Regions from separate parts of the Pantoea sp. SGAir0184 genome, predicted to be linked through region 1. Evidence: riboswitches for the same ligand, from Rfam matches in the RefSeq annotation. Region 1 holds a riboswitch; each other region holds the start of a gene.
What was found. Region 1 has a riboswitch for thiamine pyrophosphate ahead of C1N60_RS21940 (FAD-dependent oxidoreductase). Riboswitches for the same ligand answer to the same signal wherever they lie in the genome.
Positions count from the first base shown of each region.

Region 1 (8,055 bases):
ACGACTTTTGACGCGATGCCAAAACCCAGCCACAGCACCAGCAGCGGGGCCAGCGCAAATACCGGGATGGTCTGGCTGGCCGTCACCAGCGGAAACAGCACCCGACGCAGTAGCGGGCTGGAAGCCATCAGCACCGCCAGCACCACGCCACCGCCGACGCCCAGCAGCAGCGCCAGCACAATTTCCGCCAGCGTAAACATTGCGTGATGCGCGAGCAGCTGCCGCTTTTGCCACAGAGCCTCCAGCACCGCCTGCGGTGCCGGCAGCAGAAATGCCGGTACGCCGTTGTGGCGCGCCAGCAGCCACACGCCCAGCACCACCGCGATCAGGTAGATACCACTACTCAGCTTTTTCATAGGAATTCAGTCGGGAAAAGAGTTCGGCCTGCGCCTGCAGCAGTCCGGCATCATTGAGCGCGCGCGGCACCGTACCGTTCGGCACAGGCCAGTGCGTCATCTGCAGCGGCTGGCCGTGCAACAGCAGAATGTCATCGGCCATACGGCAGGCTTCCAGCGGATCGTGGGTCACCAGCAGCACCGTTTTGCCGCGCAGCAGCGTCGCGGTCAGCGTTTGCAGTTGGTGTTTGGTCATCACATCCAGCGTGGCGAATGGCTCATCCATCAGCACCAGCTCGCGCTGCGCATACAGCGTGCGCGCCAGCGCGACCCGCTGCCGCATGCCACCCGAGAGCTGTGAGGGCGCGGCTTGCGCCTCGTCTTCCAGTCCCACCTGTGCCAGCAAGTGGTGCGCCCGCACGCGGTCCGGCTTCGCACCGCTTAGACGCGCCGTCAACATCACGTTCTCCAGCACCGTCAGCCACGGATAGAGCAGATCCTGCTGCCCCATCCATGCCACGTGCTGCGCAATACCGCTCAGGCTGCCCTGCTGCGGCTGCACTAAGCCGGCCACCAGACGCAGCAGCGTGCTTTTACCAATGCCGCTGCAGCCCAGCAGCACCGTGGTTTTGCCGCCGCGCAGTTGCAGATTGAGCCGATCGCATAGCTGTTTTTCGCCCCAGGCAAAGCTCACCTGGTCAAAGCGGATGTCCTGCGTCATGGCCGCCGCGCCGCCAGAATTGCCAGGTGGCTAAAGCCGCGCTGCGCCAGTGCGCTGGCCGCCTGCGCTGCCCGGATGCCGCTGGCGCAGACCAGTACGATGCGGCGATCCGCCGGTGGCTGCCAGGCGTCCAGTTCGTGCGGCAGCACGCGCTCAACCCGTTCGGCCACGCTGGCGGGCGCCTCTTCGCAGCTGCGCAGCTCCACAATGCAGTCTCCGGGTTGTAACAGGTGAGCATCAATAAACGGCACGCCGGGCTGGGCCGGTTCCTGTGCCGCATCAAAGCGGAACGAACGAAAGTGCCAGCTGACGAAGTCACAGTTGACCATGCAGCCGAGCGGTGAGGGTTGCAGCCCGAGCAGTACGCTGAGCGCCATCTGCGCCTGCATCGCCCCCAGCGCCGCCACGGCCGGGCCCATCACGCCAGCGGTGTTACAGTTAGCCGCGGAAGCAGGCAGCTGCGGAAACAGCGCACGATAGCTCGGCGCGCCGCCGCAAAAACCGCCAGCATAGCCCTGACGACCCAGCACCGAGGCGCTGATCAGCGGTATGCCTGCCTGGAAACAGGCATCAGACAGTTGGTAAGTCACCGCGAAGTTATCGGCGGCATCAATCACCAGATCGCACCCCGTCAGCGCCTGCGCGATATTGCTGGCGCTCAGCGCCTCGGGCACCGCTTCGATTTGCACCTCAGGATTGCGCTGCTGCAAAGCCTGCTGCGCCGCCACAGCTTTGCTGCGACCCACATCCTGCAGGGTGAACAGCGTCTGGCGATGCAGGTTATGCAGCGCGACCTGATCATCATCGTACAGGCACAGCTGACCGACGCCCGCGCCCGTCAGCTGAGGCAGCAGCGTGGCGGCCAGCCCACCGGCACCGGCTACCAGCACGCGGGCGCGAGCCAGTTTCTGCTGCCCGACGACGCCAATTTCCGGCAGCATCATCTGGCGTTGGTAGCGTTCCATTGCGCGCTCCTTAGTTCAGGTTAGCGAGGCCGAAGATCGGCGTTGAGGCCACGGCCATATCACGCTTCTCCATCAGCCCGGCATCGCGCGCGCCCTGCCCGGCGGCGATCGCCTGGCTGAACGCGCGCGCCATCGCCACCGGATCGCCCGCTTTCGCCACGGCGGTATTGAGCAGGATGGCATCGAAGCCCATCTCCATAGCCTGCGCTGCCTGTGACGGTGCGCCGATGCCGGCATCAATGATCAGTGGAATATCGCTGAACCAGGCTCGCATCGCCCGCAGCCCGTCAATATTTCGCAGTCCCTGGCCGGAGCCGATGGGCGCGCCCCACGGCATCAGCAGTTCACAGCCGGCGGCCAGCAGTTTTTCACCGACAATCAGATCCTCCGTGGTGTAGGGAAACACCTGGAAGCCGTCGGCGCACAGAATGCGTGCCGCTTCGACCAGCGCGAACGGATCGGGCTGCAGCGTGTCGGCATGACCAATCACTTCCAGCTTGATCCACGGCGTGTTAAACAACTCGCGCGCCATGTGCGCGGTGGTGACGGCCTCTTTGACCGTGTGGCAGCCAGCGGTATTGGGCAGCACGCGCACATTCAGGCCCGTCAGCAGCTCGCGAAAAGCCGCGCCCGCCGTGCCTTCGCGGCGCAGGCTGACAGTGATAATTTCACTGCCGGATGCGGCGATCGCCTGCTGCAAAATCGCCGGTGAAGGGTAGCCTGCGGTGCCGAGCAGCAAGCGTGACTGCGGTGTAAAATCGTAAAACATCGCTCAGCCTCCCTGCATCGGTGACAGGACTTCCAGCTGCCAGCCTTCCTGCAACTGCAGGCTGGCATACTGACTTTTCGGCACAAAATCGCCATTGCAGGCGGTGGCAACACAGACCGCATCGATTTGCTGTTCGATCAGCAATTCGCTGAGGCTGCTGGCCTCAGTGCTGATGGTGCGGCCGTTAAGCTGAATATTCATGGCTAACCTCCCCGGACAGGCGCTGCATCAGCTGTTCTGCCATCATTGGTGCCAGCAGAAAACCGTGACGATACATGCCGTTAAGATAAAAAATACCGTTGTGATAGTGGATTTCCGGCAGATTAGCCGGCCATGCCGGACGCAGACCGCTGCCGCTTTCGTTGACGCGCGCTTCCGCCAGCGCCGGGTGCAGGGTGTAGGCCGCGCTGAGCAGTTCCATCATGGCGCGCGCGCTGATAGCGCTGGCATCGTCGCTTTCGATCATGGTGGCGCCGAGCATGAAGTGGCCGTCGCGACGCGGCACCAGATAACAGGGAAAACGCGGATGGAGCAGACGAATCGGCCGGGAAAATGACACCTCATGACTCTGCAGGATCAGCATTTCCCCACGCACCGCGCGCAGGCCGGAGAGCTGCGCTCTGGCATGGATACCGCGACAGTCGATGATCCGGCCCGATGGCTGGCGCGCATCAAAGCGGACGCCGCGCTGCAGCAGTTTGTCACGCAGTTCAGCCAGCGCACGGCGCGGATCGAGATGTGCTTCGCGCGGGAAAAACAGTCCGCGCGCAAACCGGTTTTCCAGCGCCGGTTCAAGCGACGCCGGATCAACCCATTGATGCGCCGTCGTCATGCGCGCGAAGCGGTTTAACTCCGGGTTATCACGCGGCGGTGCCAGCACTAACGTACCCTGATGCACCACGCTGCTGACGCGCGTTTGCCACCATGCCGCAGCATGCTGGCCGAGGGTAATTACGTCGGCTGGCGCGCTTTCAGCTTCACACCACGGCGCCAGCATGCCACCGGCAAACCACGAGGCAGGCTGACGCGCTTCATCATCAATGACCTCGACGGTTTCGCCGCGCTCAGCCAGTAGCGTGGCAACACAAAGCCCGGACACGCCGCTACCGAGCACGCTCCAGCGGCTCATGAATCACGTTCCGGTAAATAATCTGGGAAATTCACATCGGCCTCTCAGTGATAACTGAGACCCGCAGATACAGGTGAAGGGAATCGACGCCAGCGATCGGGCTCGCCTTTGCGCCAGACGGCTTTGCACATGAGCCGTCAGTCTTCCTACGCCAGTATCAACTGGGTCAGGTTCAAAGGGTCGCTAAGCCGCGCAGTGCGCTATTAGCCTCTCAGTCTCTCAGGCGAGACTCCCCCGACGCGTCTATTTGTATTGCAGGCGCTGGCTGGCGTCAAGCAGCACGTTAACTGCGCTGCCCGCGTTGTGGATCAAAATTGCAACATATGGTATACCAGACGGATAGCGGGCAGATGATAAAAAAGACTTTTTTATTATTCACTTATAAATTTTTCAGCTAATCATGGAAGCATTATGAATAAGTTTCGTGTGGCTTTTATTAAAGCAGGATGGCATCAGGCGATCGTGAACAACGCGCTGGTGGGATTTGAGCAGGAACTGACCGAACAAGGCGTCGAAAATACATTAAAAAGCTATGACGTACCCGGCGCGTTTGAAATGCCGCTGCTGGCTAAACGCCTGGCCGAAACCGGCAAATTTGATGCGATTGTCTGCGCCGCGCTGGTGGTCGACGGTGGCATCTATCGCCATGACTTTGTCGCGCAGGCCGTCGTCGATGGCCTGATGAATGTACAGCTCGCCACCAATGTTCCGGTGTTTTCGGTATCACTCACTCCGCACAATTTTCAGCCGGTCGATGCGATTGAAGCGTTTTATACCGAACATTTTATTAAAAAAGGCAAAGAAGCCGCACGCGCCGCTCTGATGATTCATCAGCTACAGATCGATTAATATTTTTTAAGCGGTAGCGGTAATAATTGATGGCCGGATTAAATAAAGAAATTTCTGGCCGATGAATATTTCAACGCGGGGCTATTGACGGCAGGTTATGAAGTGAAATGATTTCGCCAGCATTCCGGCTGGCGAAATCCTGAGTAGCGGTGGAATTAACGGCTGACTTCGTGACCAATCAGGCCGCCGATAGCCGCGCCGCCGAGGGTACCGAAGGTGCTGCCGCCGGTCAGAACGGCGCCGCCTACCGCACCTACACCAGCGCCAATGGCGGTGTTGCGGCCACGATGAGACATGCCACAAGCCGTTACAGAAAAGGCTAAAACCAATACCACTGCGATATTAAAGCTGCGTTTTAAAACCATCAAAATCCTCATTACCATTAATTCTAATGGAATGTAATAGTGTTAACTTTGTTTGTTGTTTAGCCGCCAAATACCTGGCGTAGCGTGCTTATCCTGGAGGCAAATTTAAGGGGCTTTGCATTTTTGTGGAAGGTAAAAATTCCTATTTTATGCCGGACCTGCCAGGTGCTGGTTATTATTCGTACCTTAAGCCAAATAAAAAGGCATGGCGTGAAGGTTCACGCCATGCCTCGATGACTTACCGCGCAATGAATTAACGCTGCGGATGATTAACTTCTACTGGTCGTAAATCAAACACCAGCACTTCAGCATTGTTACCGTTGGCGAACTGCAGCGCCGTCTCATTGCGTACGCGCGCGCCGTCGCCGGCTTTGAAGCTCACGCCATTCACTTCAATGCTGCCGCGCGCCACGTGAATATAAGCATAGCGATCGTTAGCCAGTTCCAGCGTCTGCTGCTCAGCACCGTCAAACAGTCCCGCGTAAATACGCATATCCTGACGTACGCGCAGCGAGCCGTTGTCGCCTTGTGGCGAAACAATCAGGCGCAGCTGACCACGTTTGTCGGCCTCTGCCACTGACACCTGCTGGTAACCTGGCTCGGTACCGCGTTCTGCCGGCACAATCCAGATCTGCAGGAAGTGCACATTGTCCTGTTTCGAGTGGTTAAACTCGCTGTGCGTTACGCCGCTACCGGCGCTCATCAGCTGCACGTCACCGGGCACGATAACCGAACCGGTACCCATGGAATCTTTATGCTCCAGCGCGCCTTCCAGCACGTAAGAGATAATCTCCATGTTGTTGTGCGGATGCGCACCGAAACCGCGACCCGGTGCTACCTGATCATCGTTAATCACCAGCAGATCGGAGAAACCGGTCTGTTGTGGGTCCCAGTAGCTGGCAAACGAAAAGGTATGGCGTGAATGCAGCCAGCCGTGATCGCCTAAGCCACGTTGTTCGGACAGTCGTTGTTCAATCATGGTCTGCTCCTAAAATTTTTAGCTGGAGGGCGAAGGCCCTTCCCGTTGCTGACCAGTATACGTAAACTGATTTGCCCAACAATGCGCCTGTATGACAATGACTGTCACAGATAAGTGGACAATATGCAGATTGAAGATCTCCGAATTTACGTCGCCGTAATCAAAGCGGGCAACTTTACCGCTGCGGCTGAACAGCTGATGCTCTCCAAGCAGTACGTCAGCCGGCGCATCGCCGCGCTGGAAGAGTCACTCGGGGCGCGTTTGCTGAATCGCAATACGCGCAAACTGTCCGTTACCGACAACGGCCAGCTGTTTGCCCAGCATGCGCAGCGCATTCTGGATGATGTGCAGGAAGCCGAACTGGCGGTGTCTGGTCGTCGTCAGGTGCTGCGCGGCAGTTTTCGTCTCAGCGTGCCGATGTCGTTCGGCATCAGCCATCTTTCCCCTTATATCGCCGAATTCCTGAGCCAGCATCCCGGTATCCAGTTCCAGGTGGAACTGGCGGATCGGCATGTGGATATGGTTGGAGAGGGTTTTGATATGGCGATCCGCATCGGCACGCTGCCGGACTCCAGCCTGATCGCCAAACGGCTGGGCGAATTCCGCCGCGTGATCTGCGCCAGCCCGGCCTACCTGCAGGCCGCCGGCGCACCGCGTGAGCCGGAGGATCTACTGCAGCATCTCTGTCTGCGCTATGGACGTGAAAGCCAGACCGGCTGGGAGCTGTTTCAGGGCGACACGCGCAAAGTACTGGCGGTACAGGGACCGATGGTCAGCAATAACGGAGAAATGCTGCGTGATGCGGCCGTCGCCGGGCTGGGGCTGATCCTGCTGCCGGAGTTTATCGTGGCTCCGGCGCTGGCGCGAGGTGAGCTGGTGACGGTACTGGATGACTGGCATCCGGCCTCGCTGCACCTCAATGCGCTTTATCCGCAGCATCGCCAGCGCAGCGAGATCAATCGGGTATTCATGACGTTCCTGCAGGCAAAGCTGGCAGGCAAATGAATCAGCCCACTTCGCTGCCTATCGCAGCACGCAGTGCCGGTGCGGCTTCCCCGCTCATCGGGCTCACCAGTGCATAGTTATAGTGGCGATCGCTCCAGTATTGCGCCACCAGATTGTCCGCCTGGCGCGACCCCTTTTCCAGCCGCACGGTTTGCGGGCGGATGTACCAGCCAACGCGCGTACCGCTGGCGGTCTGATACAGCACCAGCGCCGAGGCGCCATGCTCATTCGCCATCAGGCGCGCGCCGATGAGCTGATAGCCAAAGCGCTCCAGATTGGGCGGCAGCGTACCGTTGATAAAATAGCGGCCCAGCCAGCTGGCCAGCTGTGTCGTCTGATGGGTGCTAATGTCCATCGTCGCCTGCTGCGCGCCATCGCCGAATAACCGGTAAGCCTGTACCGCATCCTCCATCGGTAACGGGTGATTCTGTAAGCGTTCAGTCATCTGCCAGCCGGACAGACTGCCGATCCCCAACGCCAGCACCAGCGAGCAGGCCAGCGCCAGCCGCTGATAACGCTGCCGCGCGCGCCGCTGGCGTAGCTGTGCCGGTTGCAGTGGCGTAAAGGCGGTTCGCGCCATGTTGCGCTGCAGGCTTTGTTGCAAGCGCAGCTTGTCCTGACGCCAGCCCTCAACCTGGGCGGCGATGTCAGGATGCTGCGCCAGCCAGACGCTGACGGCCTGATGGCTGGCGCTATCCAGTTCACCATCCAGCCAGGCGTGCAACTGGTTCTCATCGGGCGGGATATTCATTTTAATCTCCTCAACGTCACCGGGGCCGGCAGGCCTTCGGTCATATGCTGCAACTGTTTTCGCGCCCGCGACAACCGTGACATCACGGTGCCCAGCGGAATGTCCAGCGTGTCAGCCGCTTCCTGATAACGCATGCCTTCCACGTTAACCAGGAGCAGCAATGCGCGACTGTCAGACGGCAGACGGG
Region 1 is NZ_CP028051.1:392,277-400,331, reverse strand. It holds gene C1N60_RS21965 (ABC transporter permease) at 1-356, opposite strand, end outside; gene C1N60_RS21960 (ABC transporter ATP-binding protein) at 340-1,056, opposite strand; gene C1N60_RS21955 (HesA/MoeB/ThiF family protein) at 1,053-2,021, opposite strand; gene C1N60_RS21950 (thiazole synthase) at 2,032-2,790, opposite strand; gene thiS (sulfur carrier protein ThiS) at 2,794-2,991, opposite strand; gene C1N60_RS21940 (FAD-dependent oxidoreductase) at 2,975-3,919, opposite strand; TPP riboswitch at 4,046-4,165, opposite strand; gene C1N60_RS21935 (6,7-dimethyl-8-ribityllumazine synthase) at 4,331-4,768, shown strand; gene C1N60_RS21930 (glycine zipper 2TM domain-containing protein) at 4,924-5,133, opposite strand; gene C1N60_RS21925 (pirin family protein) at 5,387-6,112, opposite strand; gene C1N60_RS21920 (LysR family transcriptional regulator) at 6,236-7,117, shown strand; gene C1N60_RS21915 (anti-sigma factor family protein) at 7,119-7,868, opposite strand; gene C1N60_RS21910 (sigma-70 family RNA polymerase sigma factor) at 7,865-8,055, opposite strand, start outside.

Region 2 (8,055 bases), 190 kb from region 1:
CGCCATTCCGCTCGGCATCTGGGCGGCCGTGCGGCGCGGTAAGACCGCCGATGTGCTGGTCAGCGTGATCTCGTACATGGGCATCTCGTTTCCGGAATTCGTCACCGCCACGCTGGTGCTGCTGCTGTTTGCCGATGTCTGGCAGATTCTGCCCGCCACCGGCTATGTGCCGCTCAGCGAAAATTTTATCAGCGGTATTCAGCACCTGATTCTGCCGTCGATCACCGTTGCGCTGATTCTGGTGGCACACGTTTCGCGCATGGTGCGCTCAGAAATGGTTGACGTGCTGCACACCGACTACGTTCGCGCCGCGTGGCTGAAAGGCCTGTCGCGCCGGCGCATCCTGTGGCGCCATGCGCTGCGTAATGGCCTGCTGCCCACCATCACCATTGTGGCGCTTGACGTCGGCTATCTGCTGGGCGGGATTGTGGTAGTGGAGGAGATTTTTGCTATTCCCGGTATTGGCCGGGAGCTGATCGTCGCGGTGCAGGCGCGCGATTTGCCCACCATTCAGGCCGGCGTGATGATCCTCGCGGCAACCTATGCCGTGGTGAATTTCCTCGCGGATTTGGCCTACGTCATGCTCGATAAGCGGATTTCCTATGCCTGAAATACTGAAACGATTACTGCGCTCGCCGCAGGGTGCGGCGGGTGTGCTGATTCTGCTGCTGGCGCTGCTGATGGTGGCGGGCGGCGCGCACGTGGCACCGTTTGATCCGGAAGCGATCTCCATCCTGACGCGTTACCTCCCGCCCAGCGCAGAACACTGGTTCGGCACCGATCAGCTGGGGCGCGACATTTTCAGCCGGGTGCTGGTCGGCGCGCGATCCACCATTTTGCTGTCGCTGCTGGCGACCGTGCTGGCGATGGTTATTGGCTCGGTGCTGGGCACCGCCAGCGCCTACCTTGGCGGCAAAGTGGATGAATTCCTGATGCGCACCATGGATGCGGTGATGGCGATTCCCAGCCTGCTGTTTGCGCTGCTGATTGTCAGCACCCTGGGGCAGAGCAGCATGAACGCCGTGCTGGCTATCACTATCGCCTTCGTGCCGGGCATGGTGCGCATTGCGCGCAGCGTGGCGCTGGCGGCGCGTCAGCAGGACTACATCAGCGCTGCCATCGCGCGCGGCGAAGCGGGTTACTACATCATTCTGCGCGAAATGCTGCCGAACATTCTCGCGCCGATCATCGTGGAAGCCACCATTCGCGTGGCATTCGCCATCATGCTATTTGCCACGCTGAGCTTTCTCGGTCTCGGCGCGCAGCCGCCCGAGCCGGAGTGGGGGCTGATGGTGTCCGAGGCGCGCAGCTATTTCTTTAAAGCACCGTGGATGATGATGATCCCCGGTCTGGCTATCGCGCTGGTGGCGATTGGCTTCAACCTGCTGGGCGATGGCCTGCGTGATGTGTTAAATCCAGGGAGCCACAAATGAAGAGTCCGCACAACCCGGTGCTGTCGGTGGACAATTACAGCCTCGATTATGCGTTAGCGCGCGGCCATTCGCTGCCGGTACTGCGCGATATCACCCTGCAGGTGATGCCGGGCGAAGTGCTGGGGCTGGTAGGGGAGTCCGGCTCCGGCAAGACCACCCTCGGCTGGGCGATCATGCGCTGGCTGGCCAGTAACGCACGCGAGCAGGCGGGTGATATCCGGCTGAACGGCGAGAGCCTGCTGCAGTTGCCAGCGCACCAACTGATGGCGCTGCGCGGTAAAAAGCTTGGCATGATTTTTCAGGATCCCAGCGCGTCGCTGAACCCGACACTGACGCTGGGTGAACAGGTCACCGAAGTGCTGCGCCGTCATCGTGGGCTGTCAGCGCGCGAAGCGCAGCAGCTGGGGGAATCTCTGCTGCGCGATGTCGAGCTGAAGCACCCGGCACGCATGATGCAGCGCTATCCGCATCAGGTTTCCGGCGGTGAGAAGCAGCGCATCCTGATCGCTACCGCCTTCGCCTGCCAGCCGGACTGCCTGATTTTTGATGAGCCGACCACGGCGCTGGACGTCATCAGCTCGGCGCAAATCCTCGATCTTTACGAGCGACTGCGCGCCGAGACCGGCGTCGCATCGCTGTATATCTCACACGATCTGGCGCTGGTGGCGAAAGTGGCCGACCGCGTGTGCGTGCTGGAGCAGGGCCGCATCGTCGAGCAGGCCGCGACGCGCACGCTGTTCAGCGCGCCCGCGCATCCGTATACGCGCAAACTGATTGCCGCGGTGCCGGATCCGCAGCATCGGCTGGTCGCGGATGCGGCCGGCAGTCAGCCGCTGCTCAGCCTGCAGGCGATAACGATTGATTATGGCCAGCACGGCGTGCTCGATCGGCTGTTGAAACGGGAGGCGAACACGACGCGGGCCGCCAATGCGGTTTCGCTGACGGTGCATCAGGGCGAAATTCTCGGCGTGGTCGGCGAGTCCGGTTCGGGTAAATCTTCACTCGGCAAGGCGATAACGGGTCTGGTGCCGTTCACTGGCAGCATCGACTTCTGCGGCGCGACGTTATATGGCCGCGCGCAAATGGACCCGGCGTATCGCCGCCGCGTGCAGATGATTTTTCAGCATCCGGATGCGTCACTCAATCCGCGCATGACCGTCGGCGAAATTATCGCCCGTCCGCTGCGGCTGTATGGACTGCCACCGGGAGAAAGCGAGGCGCAGGCGGTGGCGCGTCTGCTGCAGGAAGTGCGGCTGCCCGCGGAATTTGCCAGCCGCTATCCGCACGCGCTGTCGGGGGGGCAAAAGCAGCGCGTGGCGATTGCGCGCGCCTTCGCTAACCCGCCGGACCTGGTGATTTGCGATGAAATCACGGCGGCGCTCGATGTGTCGGTGCAGGCCACCATTATCGAGCTGCTGCTGGAGCTGCGCCGTCGCTACGGCACGGCGTATCTGTTCATCACCCACGATCTCAATCTCATCCGCCAGATCGCGCATCGCGTGGCGGTGATGTATCGCGGTGATGTGGTGGAAGTGCTGCCCGGCGAGAATATGCGGGCGCAGGCACAGCATCCTTACACCCGTGCACTGCTTGATGCCGTGCACATCCCTGATCTGACCCAATCCGTGGCATAACGAGAAACGCATGAACCCTGAACAGTTAATTCATCACATCGATCGTGAATACTGCCTCGCTTTCCTGGCAAAAATGGTGCAGCACAAAAGTTACAGTGCCACCGAGGGCGAACGCGAATTAGCCCGCTATATGGCAGAACAGATGGCGCAGCTCGGGCTGGAGACGGAACTGCAGCCGGTGGCCGGCGATCGGCTGAACGCTATTGGGCGGCTGGCCGGCAGCGGAGGCGGCCACAGCCTGCTGTTCAACGGTCATCTTGATACTAACCCGGTCACCGAAGGCTGGACCGTCGATCCGTGGGCGGGGAAAATCGACGATCAGTTTATTTACGGCATCGGCGTTTCTAACATGAAAGCGGGCGATGCCGCCTATTTCTGCGCGCTAAAGACGTTGATTGATGCCGGCGTGAAGCTCAGGGGTGACGTGATCCTCACTTATGTGGTCGGCGAGTTACAGGGCGGCATCGGTACGCTGGCCGCCATTGAGCAGGGTGTACGCGCCGACTATTTCATCAATGCCGAACCCACGGATTTACAGGCGCTGACCATGCATGCCGGCTCGCTGATGTTCACCATTGAACTGACCGGCGATACGCGCCATCTGTCAAAGCGTGAGGAGGCGGTAGACGCGATTGCGGCGGCGGTCGAACTGATTCCGCAGATCAATAACATCACCTTCAGCGGAGCGAAAAGCGCAGAACACCGCAAAATTAACCGTGGCCATATTGGCACCGTACACGGTGCGCTGGGGCGTGATTTGCAGGAGTGGCGGCCGCCGCAGGTCGCGGATTTTGTCCGCCTGAAAGGCTCCGCCCGCTTTGCGCCGGGGCAAACGGTGGACGGCGTGCTGGCCGATCTGCAGGCCCTGCTGGATGCACTGTGCCAGCGCTATCCGGGCCTGCAGGCACAGCTGTTCGATGACGGCCTGCGCGATAAACCCACCATGCTGCCGTTTGAGGTGTCGCCGGAATCACCAATCGTTAAAGCGGTCAATCGCGGCTGGCAGACTGTGCGCGGTACGCCGCAGCCCACCGGGGTGATCACGCCGCCCGCCTTCTACGGTACCGATGCGGCGCACCTGTATCAGCATGCGGGTATGGAGGGCATCGTGTGCGGGCCCGGCGGCAAGTACAACACCATGCCGGACGAGCGCGTTGAGATCAGTGAATTTCTCGATATGGTGCGTATCTATTTGCTGGCGATCCTCGACATCTGCCAGCCGGTTGAACCGGCGTCATGATCGCCGACGCGCTGTCACGGCTGCGCAGCGCCATGCTCGCCGCCGACATTGAGGTGATGCTGATCGATCATGGCGAACTGCTGGCATGGTTAACCGGTTATACCGTGTCGGAAACGCGTTATCGTGCCTGTCTGGTGCCGTTGCAGGACGAACCGTGGATGGTGCTGCGCCAGCTGGATGCCGCGCCGTGCCGCGCGCAGTCACCGCAGCTGGCGATTGACGCGTACCGTGATGAAGACGATCCGTGGCTGGCGGTGGCGCAGAGCCTGACGCGGCGCGGCTATCAGCGGGCGCGGCTGGGCGCGGATTATGCATCCTACGGCATGACGGTACACAGCTGGCAGCAGCTGGCGCGCCATCTGCCCGGGGTGCGCTGGTGTGATGTCAGCGGCATCAGCGACCGGTTGCGCAGCGTTAAATTTCAGGCTGAAATCGCCAGCTTACGCCAGGCCGCCAGCATTGCCGATGCCACGCTGGCCCAGCTGAGTGCGCAGGTGCAGGGCGGCTGGCGTGTGCGAGATGTCGCCGCGCTGGCGGCGGCACAATTTCTGCGGCTCGGTGCTGACAGCGGTGAAACCGGACCGATTGTTATCGCCAGCGGCGACAACGGATTTTTGCATGCCAGCGGCCATGAGCAGCGTCTGCAAGCGGGCGATGTGCTGCACGTTGAGCTGATCCCAAAAGTGCGGCACTACAGCGCGCGGCTGATGCGTCCGCTGATTGTCGGTGAAAGCTCTGCGGCGCGCGCGGCGCTGGCACAACAGCTGATCGCCATTCAGGATCGCCAGCTACGGGCGATGAAGCCGGGCGTTGCGGCCTGCACGGTGGATGCCGTCGCGCGCGAGGCGGTGCTTAGCGCCGGGCTGCGTGAGGATTACAGCAACATCACTGGTTATGCGCTGGGTCTGTATACGCGCACCCCGCGTCCGAGCGATTTCAGCTGCTGTTTTCATCCTCAGGCGCCGTGGTTACTGGAGGAAAACATGGTATTTCACATGTATATTTCAGCGCAGGGCCTCGCCTTCAGTGAAACCGTGCGCGTCACGGCACAGGGCGCAGAGCGACTCACCACGCTGCCGCGCCAGCCGTTTACGCTGCCGGCTAACAATAAACAGGATGATGTACAGTGCAGGACGTTGAATTAATCGATTTGGCTGCCACCTTGCCGGGCCTGATGTTTGATCTAAAATACGCCACCGCCGATAACATCGCCGGGTATGCCATTTATCGCGACGCGCAGGCGCTGCTGCATCCGGATGCCGCCGCCGCGCTGCGCCGCAGCTGCGATATCGCCCAGCTGGCGGAATTTCGCCTGCTGGTGCTGGACGCGTATCGTCCGCAGCAGGCGCAGTGGCACTTGTGGGATGCCTGTCCCGACGCGGATTATGTGGTGCCACCGACGCGGGGCTCGAATCACAGCCGTGGCGTGGCGATCGATGTGACGCTGGTGGATGAGTCGGGCAACATTCTGGAGATGGGGACCGGGTTTGACGACATGTCTGCTGAGTCGCACCCGTTCCATCCCAACGTGCCGCAGCAGGCGCAGCGCCATCGCCTGTTGCTGAACGCCATCATGCTCGGCGGCGGTTTTGTCGGCATGCCCACCGAATGGTGGCACTTTGAACTGCCGGATGCGCAAAACTATCCGCTGCTCAGCGATCGCTTTGCCTGCGTCAGCCGGGCTGATCGCGTTCCTGTGAGTGATATTGCGCGTTAATAATCGCGTTGCTGAAGCGGGGGGTTCTGCGCCTTCCCGCCTTGACACGCCCTCCGTTCCGACCCCAGAATGCAGCTTGTTCCAAGGGGTGCCCTGTTAGAGGGCTGAGATTCTACCCGCGCGGCTGTCACGGCCGGCAACGTAGTGACCCTCTGAACCTGATCCGGCTAATACCGGCGTAGGGATGTGGAACCAGGGTCACTGCACGCCCTCATTCCCTCTTTGCGCCTTTCTGCGAATCCTGCGCATTTCTCAGGCCCTGGCTGGCCGTTATGCCGCAGTCCAAAGAGGGCACCTTCATGACCGAAGCGTCAATCATCGCCGCGCTGCTGGCGTTTATGCAGCGCGAAGAAACCACGGAAGCGGATTTCAACCAGCTGGCGCTGCAGCTGTTCGCGTGGCAATTCGAACACAATCTTCCTTACGCCCGCTTCGCCCGCCAGCGCGGCCGCACGCCGCTGACGGTCAAACAGTGGCGGCAGATTCCGGCGGTGCCGATTACGGCGTTTAAAGATCTGACGCTGAGCTGCCGTCCGGTGGCGGAGATTCCCCACATCTTTATGACCAGCGGCACCACGGGGACCGGCCGGGGGCGCAGCTATCACCCGACGCTGGCGGTTTACGATCGCTCGATGCTGATCAATTTCCGCCAGCGCTTTATGGCCGGATATCCGCGCCTGCCGATGGCGATCCTGTTTCCGCACAGCAGCGAGCTGCCCAACTCTTCGCTGGCCCATTATCTGACGCTGGCGATGCAAGAATGTGGCACGCAAGACAGCGAAGTGATGGTGGATGCGCAGGGGCTGAAACTGCCTCGTCTGATCGCCGCGCTGGAGCAGGCGCAGGCCAGCGGCCAACCCTATGCCCTGCTGGGTGCCAGCTACAGTTTTGTCCACCTGCTGGACGAACTGGCGCGTCAGCAGCGGCGTTTCAGGCTGCCGCCGGGCAGCCGCATCCTCGACACCGGGGGTTTTAAGGGCCAGTCGCGTGAAGTGGCGGCGGAGGCGTTTTATAGCGTGCTGCAGCAGACGCTCGGCGTTCCGCGTTCGCACTGCATCAATATGTACGGCATGACTGAACTCAGCACGCAGTTTTACGATTCCGGCAATGAAATCTGCCCGCCGGTGAAATCCGGACCGCACTGGATCCGCACGCGCGTGGTCAACCCGCTGACCGGTGCGGAGGTGCCGGAAGGTGAGACAGGCGTACTGGTGCATCACGATCTCGCCCATTTCAATTCTGTTTCCGCCATTCTGACCGAAGATGCCGGCGTGATGGTGCCCGGCGGGTTTCAGCTGCTGGGGCGCGTCGCGGGCGCGGATGCCAAAGGCTGCTCGCTGGCGATGGAATCGTTTCTCGCTGCCGCGCAGGCACGGGCATGAAAGTGTATGCCGGACATCTGCCGGGCATCCGCCACAGCGAGGTGGCGTGGCACAGCCTGCACTTTGGCCAGCAGGGCAGCGCGCTGGAAGTGTGTGTGCCGGTGCTGTCCGAGGCGCAGATTGCCACGCTGGCGGCCAGCGTACGCGATAACGCGCGCCGCTACCTGCACACCCTGAGCGTAGCGCGCATCACCGCGTTGATTGATGAAGCCATCGCGCGCCTGCTTGACCGTTCGCACCCGGTGCGCCAGCAGGCGGAGCGGTTGCTGCCGCTGGTTACCGGCTATGACGCCGACATGCTGCGGCTCGGTTTAACCGGCTATCTCAAAACCTTTCGTGAACCGCAGCTGCGGCGTTTTCTGGCGGAGGAATTCGGCAACGTGCAGATGCTGGACGATTTTCAGCCGCGGCCAAAAGGCGGCTTTGTCCGCGCGTTTGGTCCGCAGCTGTTGCTGCAGATCTGGGCCGGCAATGTGCCGGGTTTGCCGCTGTGGAGCCTGATTGCCGGCCTGCTGGTGAAGGCGGGAAGCGTGGGCAAGGTGGCGAGCGCTGAGCCGCTGATGGCGGGCTGGTTCGCCCAGCTGCTGGCGGAGATCGATCCGCAGCTGGGCGACTGTCTGGCCGTCGTATGGTGGCAGGGCGGTGATGA
Region 2 is NZ_CP028051.1:198,747-206,801, reverse strand. It holds gene C1N60_RS20955 (ABC transporter permease) at 1-610, shown strand, start outside; gene C1N60_RS20950 (ABC transporter permease) at 603-1,433, shown strand; gene C1N60_RS20945 (dipeptide ABC transporter ATP-binding protein) at 1,430-3,067, shown strand; gene C1N60_RS20940 (M20 family metallopeptidase) at 3,078-4,307, shown strand; gene C1N60_RS20935 (M24 family metallopeptidase) at 4,304-5,452, shown strand; gene ddpX (D-alanyl-D-alanine dipeptidase) at 5,482-6,024, shown strand; TPP riboswitch at 6,099-6,228, shown strand; gene C1N60_RS20925 (LuxE/PaaK family acyltransferase) at 6,297-7,406, shown strand; gene C1N60_RS20920 (acyl-CoA reductase) at 7,403-8,055, shown strand, end outside.
Region 2: it holds a riboswitch for thiamine pyrophosphate, as region 1 does, so the genes downstream of both, C1N60_RS20925 (LuxE/PaaK family acyltransferase) here and C1N60_RS21940 (FAD-dependent oxidoreductase) in region 1, are expected to answer to the same signal.

Region 3 (8,055 bases), on a different contig from region 1:
GCCCCACTGGATGCCGCAAACGTCGACACCGATGCCATCATCCCGAAGCAGTTTTTGCAGAAAGTGACGCGCACCGGCTTTGGCGCGCACCTGTTCCACGACTGGCGTTTTGATGATGATGCCGGCACCCAGCCGACCGCCAGCTTCGTGCTGAATAAGCCGGAGTTCAAAGGCACCAGCATCCTGCTGGCGCGCGAGAACTTTGGCTGCGGCTCCTCGCGTGAACACGCGCCGTGGGCGCTGACCGACTTCGGTTTTCACGTGGTGATTGCGCCGAGTTTCGCCGACATCTTCTACGGTAACAGCTTCAACAACCAGCTGCTGCCGGTGAAGCTGAGCGAAGAGCAGGTCGATGAAATGTTCAAACTGGTGGCCGCGCAGCCGGGCATCCGCTTCACCGTCGATCTCGAAGCGCAGACCGTCACCGCCGGCGACAAGGTTTATAGCTTTGAAATCGACAGCTTCCGCCGTCACTGCATGATCAACGGCCTCGACAGCATTGGCCTGACGCTGCAGCATGAAGCGTCCATCGCCAGCTACGAATCCAGCCAGCCAGCGTTTCTGCGTTAAGGTTTACCCGGTGCGCAGCAAGGCGCACCCTACAGCAAACGCGTCAGTAATTTGGTCGCCATTGATGGCGACCTTCAATCTCCACACCGCCCTCACCGCGCATCCCGTACCCGCGCCGCCAGCACCAGCGCCACCACCGCCATCACCAGCGCCAGCCAGTACACCGACTCATGACCAAAGCGCTCACTCAGTATCCCCTGGATCAGGCCGGCGATAATCAACCCGGTTGAAATCGAGGTGGTGAACATGGTGGTCGCCGCACCGGCACGGCCCGGCATCAAATCCTGAAACCACAGCATACCTATGCCGGCGATGATGCCGATAAACGCGGCGTTAAATAGCTGCAGCACCATCAGCGCGGTTTGAGAACGGAACAGCACCAGCCCGAGATAAAACACAATCGCTGCCACCAGCGCCAGCAGCATCAGCTTGCGCTTGCCGTAGCGCTTCGCGTAATGGCCGGCCAGCAGCATGATCGGGATCTCCAGCCCGGCGGCTGTGCCCATCAGCAGACCCGCCAGCTTCTCCGGCAGGCCAAGGGTTGCGCTAATATACAGCGGCATATCAATGATATACATGGTATTACACGCCCACATCACCACCGAGGCGATAAACAGCAGCCGCACCTGGCTGTCTTTCCACGGGCTGAGCTGCATCAGCACCTGCTCCGGCGTGGCGGCGATGCGCGGCACCGAGGGCAGCGTGCGCCAGATCAGCAGCATACTCAGCAGAAAAATCACCGCCGCCACGCAGAACAGCGTGATGAAGCCGTAGTTGAGCGCCAGCGCGAACGACAGCGGCGGCCCAATCACCCACGCCAGCGACAGCTGCGCGCGCATCACCGAACTGAACATCACTACTTCACGCGCCGACTGATCGGCATATTCCCGCGCCAGCGCGAAGATCTGCGGAATCGCCACGCTGGCCAGCGCCGACAGCAGCACGCCGAGGGTGATGAGCGTCAGATAGTGACGGTTAAAGGCAAACAGTAGCGCGTTGGCCACCGCCATCAGGCAGCAAAACAGGATCAGATGACGGCGATCGCCACGGTTATCCGAACGCTTCGCCATCAGCAGGCTGATCACGATCCCGGCGACGGCGTTGATGGTAAAGAACAGGCCGACCCAGAACGGCCGCACCTGCACCTCGCGCGTCAAAAACAGGCTGAGCGTCGGCGCCTGTAACGCCCCCGCCACGCCGACCATAAACGACACCGCCATAAAGGAGAGGTAAACCGGATTCAGGCGGCGCGGCCGCGGTAACAGCGATTTCATGCAGAAATCCCTTTGAGGAAAAAGACCGGGAAAAAAACAGCGTAGAAGATTCCACAGCAAAACGAAAAAAGCCAGCAGAGAAAAACTCCGCTGGCGGTGAAATTGCACCCTACTCAGAAAAGGTTCCACGTCGGCGGAACCGCTGGCAGAGCGCCATTCATTGCTGAATGCCTCCCGCTCTTCCATTGCCCGCCAGTATGCCTCTAATATGGGGCAGGAAAAACTGAGCGAAGTCGAGAAGGAGTTCCCCTTTTATGTCCTCTGCGCGTCTGCAACAGCAGTTCATTCGCCTGTGGCAACACTGTCAGGGCCAGGATCAGGAAACCACGCTGAGCGAGCTGGCTGAACTGCTGCACTGCTCACGCCGCCACATGCGTAACCTGCTGAACGCCATGCAGGCGGCGGGCTGGCTGATCTGGCAGGCTGAAGCCGGTCGCGGTAAACGCTCGCTGCTGAGTTTCTGCTACACCGGACTGGCGCTACAGCAGCAGCGCGCCGAAGACCTGCTGGAGCATGATCGCATCGACCAGCTGGTGCAACTGGTGGGCGATAAAAACCAGGTGCGGCAGATGATTGCCGCGCACCTTGGCCGCAGCTTTCGCCAGGGCAAGCATATATTGCGCGTGCTCTACTACCGGCCCCTGCCTAACCTGCTGCCCGGCTCGCCGCTGCGCCGTTCAGAAACCCATCTGGCGCGACAGATATTCAGCGGCCTGACGCGTATAAATGAGGAAAAGGGGGAAATCGCCGCCGACATTGCCCATCACTGGCAGCAAACCTCTCCGCTGCACTGGCGCTTCTTCCTGCGGCCGGCAATCCGCTTTCATCATGGTCGCGAGCTGGAGATGGAGGATGTCATCGCCTCGCTGGAGCGGGTGCGCAGCCAGCCGCTGTTTTCGCACATCGACCAACTGCACTCGCCGGCGCCGTGGACGCTGGATATCCATCTCAGCCAGCCGGACTGCTGGCTGCCGTGGCTGCTGGCCAGCGTCAGCGCCATGATTCTGCCGCGTGAGTGGCCGACGCTGCGCCACTTCGCCCGTCAGCCCATTGGCACCGGTCCGTACAGCGTGGTGCGCAATCAGCAAACCCAGCTGAAAATCGCCGCGTTTGATGACTACTTCGGCTACCGCGCGCTGATTGATGATGTCTCGATCTGGGTGCTGCCGGAGATCAGCGATGAGCTGGTCTACGCCGGTGTAAAACTGGAAGGCGAAAACGACGACGAAAAATCGGAAGAGAGTCGCCTCGAAGAGGGCTGCTATTTTCTTTTGTTCGATCAGCGCTCTGAACGCGGGCGCGATGCCGGTTTCCGCCGCTGGGTGAGCGATCTGCTTAACCCTATCGCGCTGCTCAATCATGCCGGCGTCGGCTATCAGCGATACTGGTTCCCGGCTTATGGCCTGCTGCCGCGCTGGCACCATCGGCGCGATATCACCCCAGCCCACAAGCCCGACGGCGTGACCCAGCTGACGCTCAGCTGGTACAGCCACCACGTCGAACACGAGGGCATCGCCAATGCGCTGCGGCCACTGCTGGCGCAGCAGGGCGTTGAGCTGATTACCCGTGAAGTGAGCTACGAAAGCTGGTTCGACGGCGCGGGCGAGAGTGACATCTGGCTGGGCAGCGTCAACTTTACCCTGCCGCTCGACTACGCCCTGTTCGCTCAGCTCTACGAGCTACCGCTGATGCATCACTGTATCCCGCTCGACTGGCAGGCCGACGCCGCGCGCTGGCGAGAGAAAGCGCTGCCGCTGGCGGAGTGGAGCAAACAGCTGGTAAACAGCGACTATCTGCATCCGCTGTTTCATCACTGGCTGCTGCTGGAGGGCCAGCGCAGCATGCGTGGCGTGCGGCTGAACACGCTCGGCTGGTTTGACTTCAAGTCTGCCTGGTTCGCCCCGCCGGAGCTGTAAAAAGGGCAGCATCGGACAACACGACCGGCAGGTGAACCTTTCGCGTTGTCCTGTAAATGTCTAGAATATGTCGTTCTCAACGGGGTGCCGGTTAACTGGCTGAGAGAGACCCGTCGAACCTGATCCGGCTCGTACCGGCGTAGGGATTTGAGATGCTCCGCCCTCAGATCCTTTGCGACGCAACCTTACCTTCTCCTTAAGGAACGCAAAGTGTTAAATAAAGTTCTGCCCCTGTTGCTGCTGATCGCTGCGCCAGCTCTGGCGGCCAAACCCGTCCTCACCGTGTATACCTACGACTCGTTCGCCGCCGACTGGGGCCCCGGTCCGGCAGTGAAAAAAGCCTTTGAGGCCCGCTGCGGCTGTGAGCTGAACTATGTGGCGCTGGAGGATGGCGTATCGCTGCTTAATCGCCTGCGTATGGAAGGAAAGAACAGCAAGGCCGACGTGGTACTGGGGCTGGACAATAACCTGATTCAGGCGGCGGAAAAAACCGGCCTGTTCAGCAAAAGCACGGTGGATACCCGCGGGCTACAACTGCCGGACGGCTGGAACAATGACACTTTTATCCCGTTTGATTACGGCTACTTCGCGTTCGTTTATGACAAAAACAAGCTGAAGAATCCGCCGCACAGCCTGAAGGAGCTGGTCGAAAGCCCGAAAAAATGGCGGGTGATTTATGAAGATCCGCGCACCAGCACGCCGGGACTCGGTCTGCTGCTGTGGATGCAGAAAGTGTACGGCGATGACGCGCCGGCGGCCTGGCAGAAGCTGGCCAGCAAAACCGTGACCGTCACCAAAGGCTGGAGCGAAGCTTATGGTCTGTTCCTCAAAGGCGAAAGCGATCTGGTACTGAGCTACACCACCTCGCCGGCTTATCACCTTATTGAAGAAAAAAAGGATAACTACGCCGCCGCGCCGTTCAGCGAAGGTCACTATCTGCAGGTAGAAGTGGGCGCGCAGCTCGCCAGCAGCAAACAGCCGCAGCTGGCGCAGCAATTCATGCAGTTTATGGTGTCGCCAGCGTTTCAGAGCACCATTCCCACCGGCAACTGGATGTATCCGGTGATCAAAAGCGATTTACCCGCCGGTTATCAGGCGTTACCGGTGCCCGCGAATGCGCTGCAATACACCCCGACAGAGGTGGCCGACCATCGCGCGGCGTGGATTAGCGCGTGGCAGCGCGCCGTCAGCCGCTGATGCCCGGCTGGCTGCTGCCCGGAGCGCTTAGCGCACTGCTATTGTGTGCGGTCGCGCTGCTGGCGCTCGGTGCCCTGCTGCTCGCCGCGCCGGCCACCGACTGGCGCGCGCTGCTCAGCGATAGCTATCTGCACCATGTGCTGGCGTTCTCCTTTGAACAGGCGCTGCTGTCAGCGCTGCTTTCGGTGCTGCCAGCCATTCTGCTGGCCCGCGCGCTCTATCGCCGCCGTTTTACCGGCCGCACCCTGCTGCTGCGCCTGTGCGCCATGACGCTGGTGCTGCCGGTGCTGGTCGCCGTATTCGGTCTGCTGAGCGTCTATGGGCGCAGCGGCTGGCTGGCGCAGCTGTGCGCTGCCGTCGGTATCGACTATCACTTCTCGCCTTACGGCCTGCAGGGCATTTTGCTGGCGCACGTGTTCTTTAATCTGCCGCTGGCGACGCGCATGCTGCTGCAGGCGCTGGAGAGCATTCCCGGCGAGCAGCGCCAGCTGGCGGCGCAGCTCGGTCTGCGCGGCTGGTCGCTGTTTCGCCTGCTGGAGTGGCCGTGGCTGCGGCGTCCGCTGCTGCCAACGGCGGCGCTGATCTTTATGCTGTGCTTCGCCAGTTTTGCCACCGTGCTGGCACTGGGTGGCGGTCCGCAGGCTACCACGCTGGAGCTGGCCATTTATCAGGCACTTAGCTTTGATTACGATCCCGGCCGCGCCGCGCTGCTGGCATTGTTGCAGCTTGGCTGCTGTCTGCTGCTGGTGCTGCTCAGTCAGCGCTTCAGTAAAGCGATTCCGGCCGGTAGCCAGACGGTGCGCGGCTGGCGCGATCCGCAGGATTCCTGGCGCGCACGCGTCGCGGATACGCTGCTGATTACGCTGGCGCTGCTGTTACTGCTGCCACCGCTGGCGGCGGTGCTGGTCGACGGCTTACGCGGCGGCATTGCCGGCGCGCTGCAACAGCCCGCGCTGTGGCAGGCGACGTGGACGTCGCTGCGCATCGCACTCGGTGCCGGTGTGCTGTGCGTGCTGCTGACCATGATGCTGCTGTGGAGCAGCCGCGAACTGCGTCAGCGCCAGCATCGCTGTGCCGCGCAGGCGATGGAACTGAGCGGGATGCTGATTCTGGCAATGCCGGGCATTGTGCTGGCGAGTGGGTTCTTCCTGCTGTTCAACGCCACCGTTGGCCTGCCGCAGCGCGCCGATGCGCTGGTGATCTTCACCAACGCGCTGATCGCCATCCCCTACGCGATGAAAGTGCTGGAAAATCCGATGCGCGACCTCAGCGCGCGCTACGCTCAGCTGTGCGCCTCGCTGGGTATTAGCGGGTTTACTCGCCTGCGGCTGATTGAACTGCGGGCGCTGAAACGTCCGCTGGCACAGGCGCTGGCCTTTGCCTGCGTGCTGTCGATTGGCGATTTCGGCGTGGTGGCGCTGTTCGGCAGCGCCGATTTCCGCACCCTGCCGTTTTATCTGTTCCAGCAGATTGGCGCCTATCGCGGTGCCGATGGCGCGGTGACCGCGCTGCTACTGCTGCTGTTATGCCTGCTGCTGTTTACGCTGATGGAAAAATTACCGGGTCGCCATGCTGACACTGAATAACCTTACTTATCTCTACCAGCATCTGCCGATGCGCTTCAGCTTTAGCGCACAGGCCGGTGAACGTCTCGCCATTCTCGGCCCGAGCGGCGCGGGCAAAAGTACCCTGCTGAGCCTGCTCGGCGGCTTTCTGCCGGTGAGCCAGGGCAGCCTGCTGATCGATGGCGTCGACCACACCCGCAGCGTGCCTGCCGCGCGGCCGGTATCGATGCTGTTTCAGGAGAACAATCTGTTTCCGCACCTGACGGTGCAGCAAAATCTGGGGCTGGGCCTGCATCCCGGCCTGAAGCTGACGCGCCAACAGCAGAAGCAGGTAGAGCAGATTGCGGCGCAAACCGGGCTGGAATCGATGCTGACGCGTCTGCCCGGCCAGCTCTCCGGCGGCCAGCGGCAGCGTGTGGCGCTGGCGCGCTGCCTGCTGCGCAATCAGCCGGTGCTGCTGCTCGACGAACCGTTTTCGGCACTCGATCCGGCGCTGCGCAGTGAGATGCTGCAGCTGGTGCGCGCGGTGTGCGAGGCGCGCGCTATTACGCTGCTGATGGTGTCACACAGTCTGGAAGATGCGCAGCAGATTGCGTCACGCAGCCTGGTGATTGTTGACGGTCGGGTGTACTGGGATGGCAGCACCGCCAGCCTGCTGCGCGGTGAAAGCCCGGCGGCCGCCATCCTTGGCGTTCAGCCGCGTTAAGCGAAGAACACTTTCCACAGCAGCTGCAGAAAAATCGGCATCATCGGGTGGAACAGCAGCGCAATAAAGGCACCGACGCCGATGAGCGCCATCAGCGGAGCCAGCCAGCGCAGCCGCGCCAGTGGCAGATAAGGCGTGGCCCAGTCGACGCTTTTGCCGCTGCGCCACCAGCGCCACAGCAGCCAGCCGCCGATCCACAGCAGCAGCGCCACCGCCAGCAGCAGCCATTTGAAGCTGTCGCCCTGCGCCGCCTGCGGCACGTCGATCGCCACGCCCGCCAGAATGCCCGGCATCAGGTAAGCCGGCGGCCACAGGATGCAGCCGATAATGTTCGGCGGCAGAAATTTACGCACCGGCAGCTCCAGCATGCCGGCCGCCAGCGGAATCAGCGGACGCGTCGGTCCGACAAAGCGCCCCACGAGGATGGTGAACATGCTGTGCTGATGCAGCGCGTGCTCGGTTTTATCCAGCAGCCCTTTGTATTTTTGCAGGTATTTCCAGCGGTGCAGCGGTCCCTGGAATTTCCAGCCAATGCCGTACGACACCCAGTCGCCAATCAGACAGCCGGCCAGCCCGGCGGCCCACGCCGGATAGAGCCCGATTTGTCCGCTGCCCACCAGCGCGCCGAGGCTGGCCATCAGGACCGTTCCCGGCAGCAGCAGGCCGACAAACGCCAGCGACTCAAGAAAGGTCACCAGCGCCACGGCAATCAGCGCGTACTCCAGCGATTGCGTAAACAGGTGTTGGATCCAGGCTTCCATAACTATCCTCTGCGGAATATAGAGGCTGGATTGTCCTGAGACAGCCCCACAGCGTCAAGCAATTCC
Region 3 is NZ_CP028050.1:3,494,666-3,502,720, forward strand. It holds gene leuD (3-isopropylmalate dehydratase small subunit) at 1-570, shown strand, start outside; gene C1N60_RS16645 (MFS transporter) at 663-1,844, opposite strand; gene sgrR (HTH-type transcriptional regulator SgrR) at 2,099-3,760, shown strand; TPP riboswitch at 3,831-3,924, shown strand; gene thiB (thiamine ABC transporter substrate binding subunit) at 3,971-4,957, shown strand; gene thiP (thiamine/thiamine pyrophosphate ABC transporter permease ThiP) at 4,933-6,543, shown strand; gene thiQ (thiamine ABC transporter ATP-binding protein ThiQ) at 6,527-7,228, shown strand; gene C1N60_RS16670 (DedA family protein) at 7,225-7,989, opposite strand.
Region 3: it holds a riboswitch for thiamine pyrophosphate, as region 1 does, so the genes downstream of both, thiB (thiamine ABC transporter substrate binding subunit) here and C1N60_RS21940 (FAD-dependent oxidoreductase) in region 1, are expected to answer to the same signal.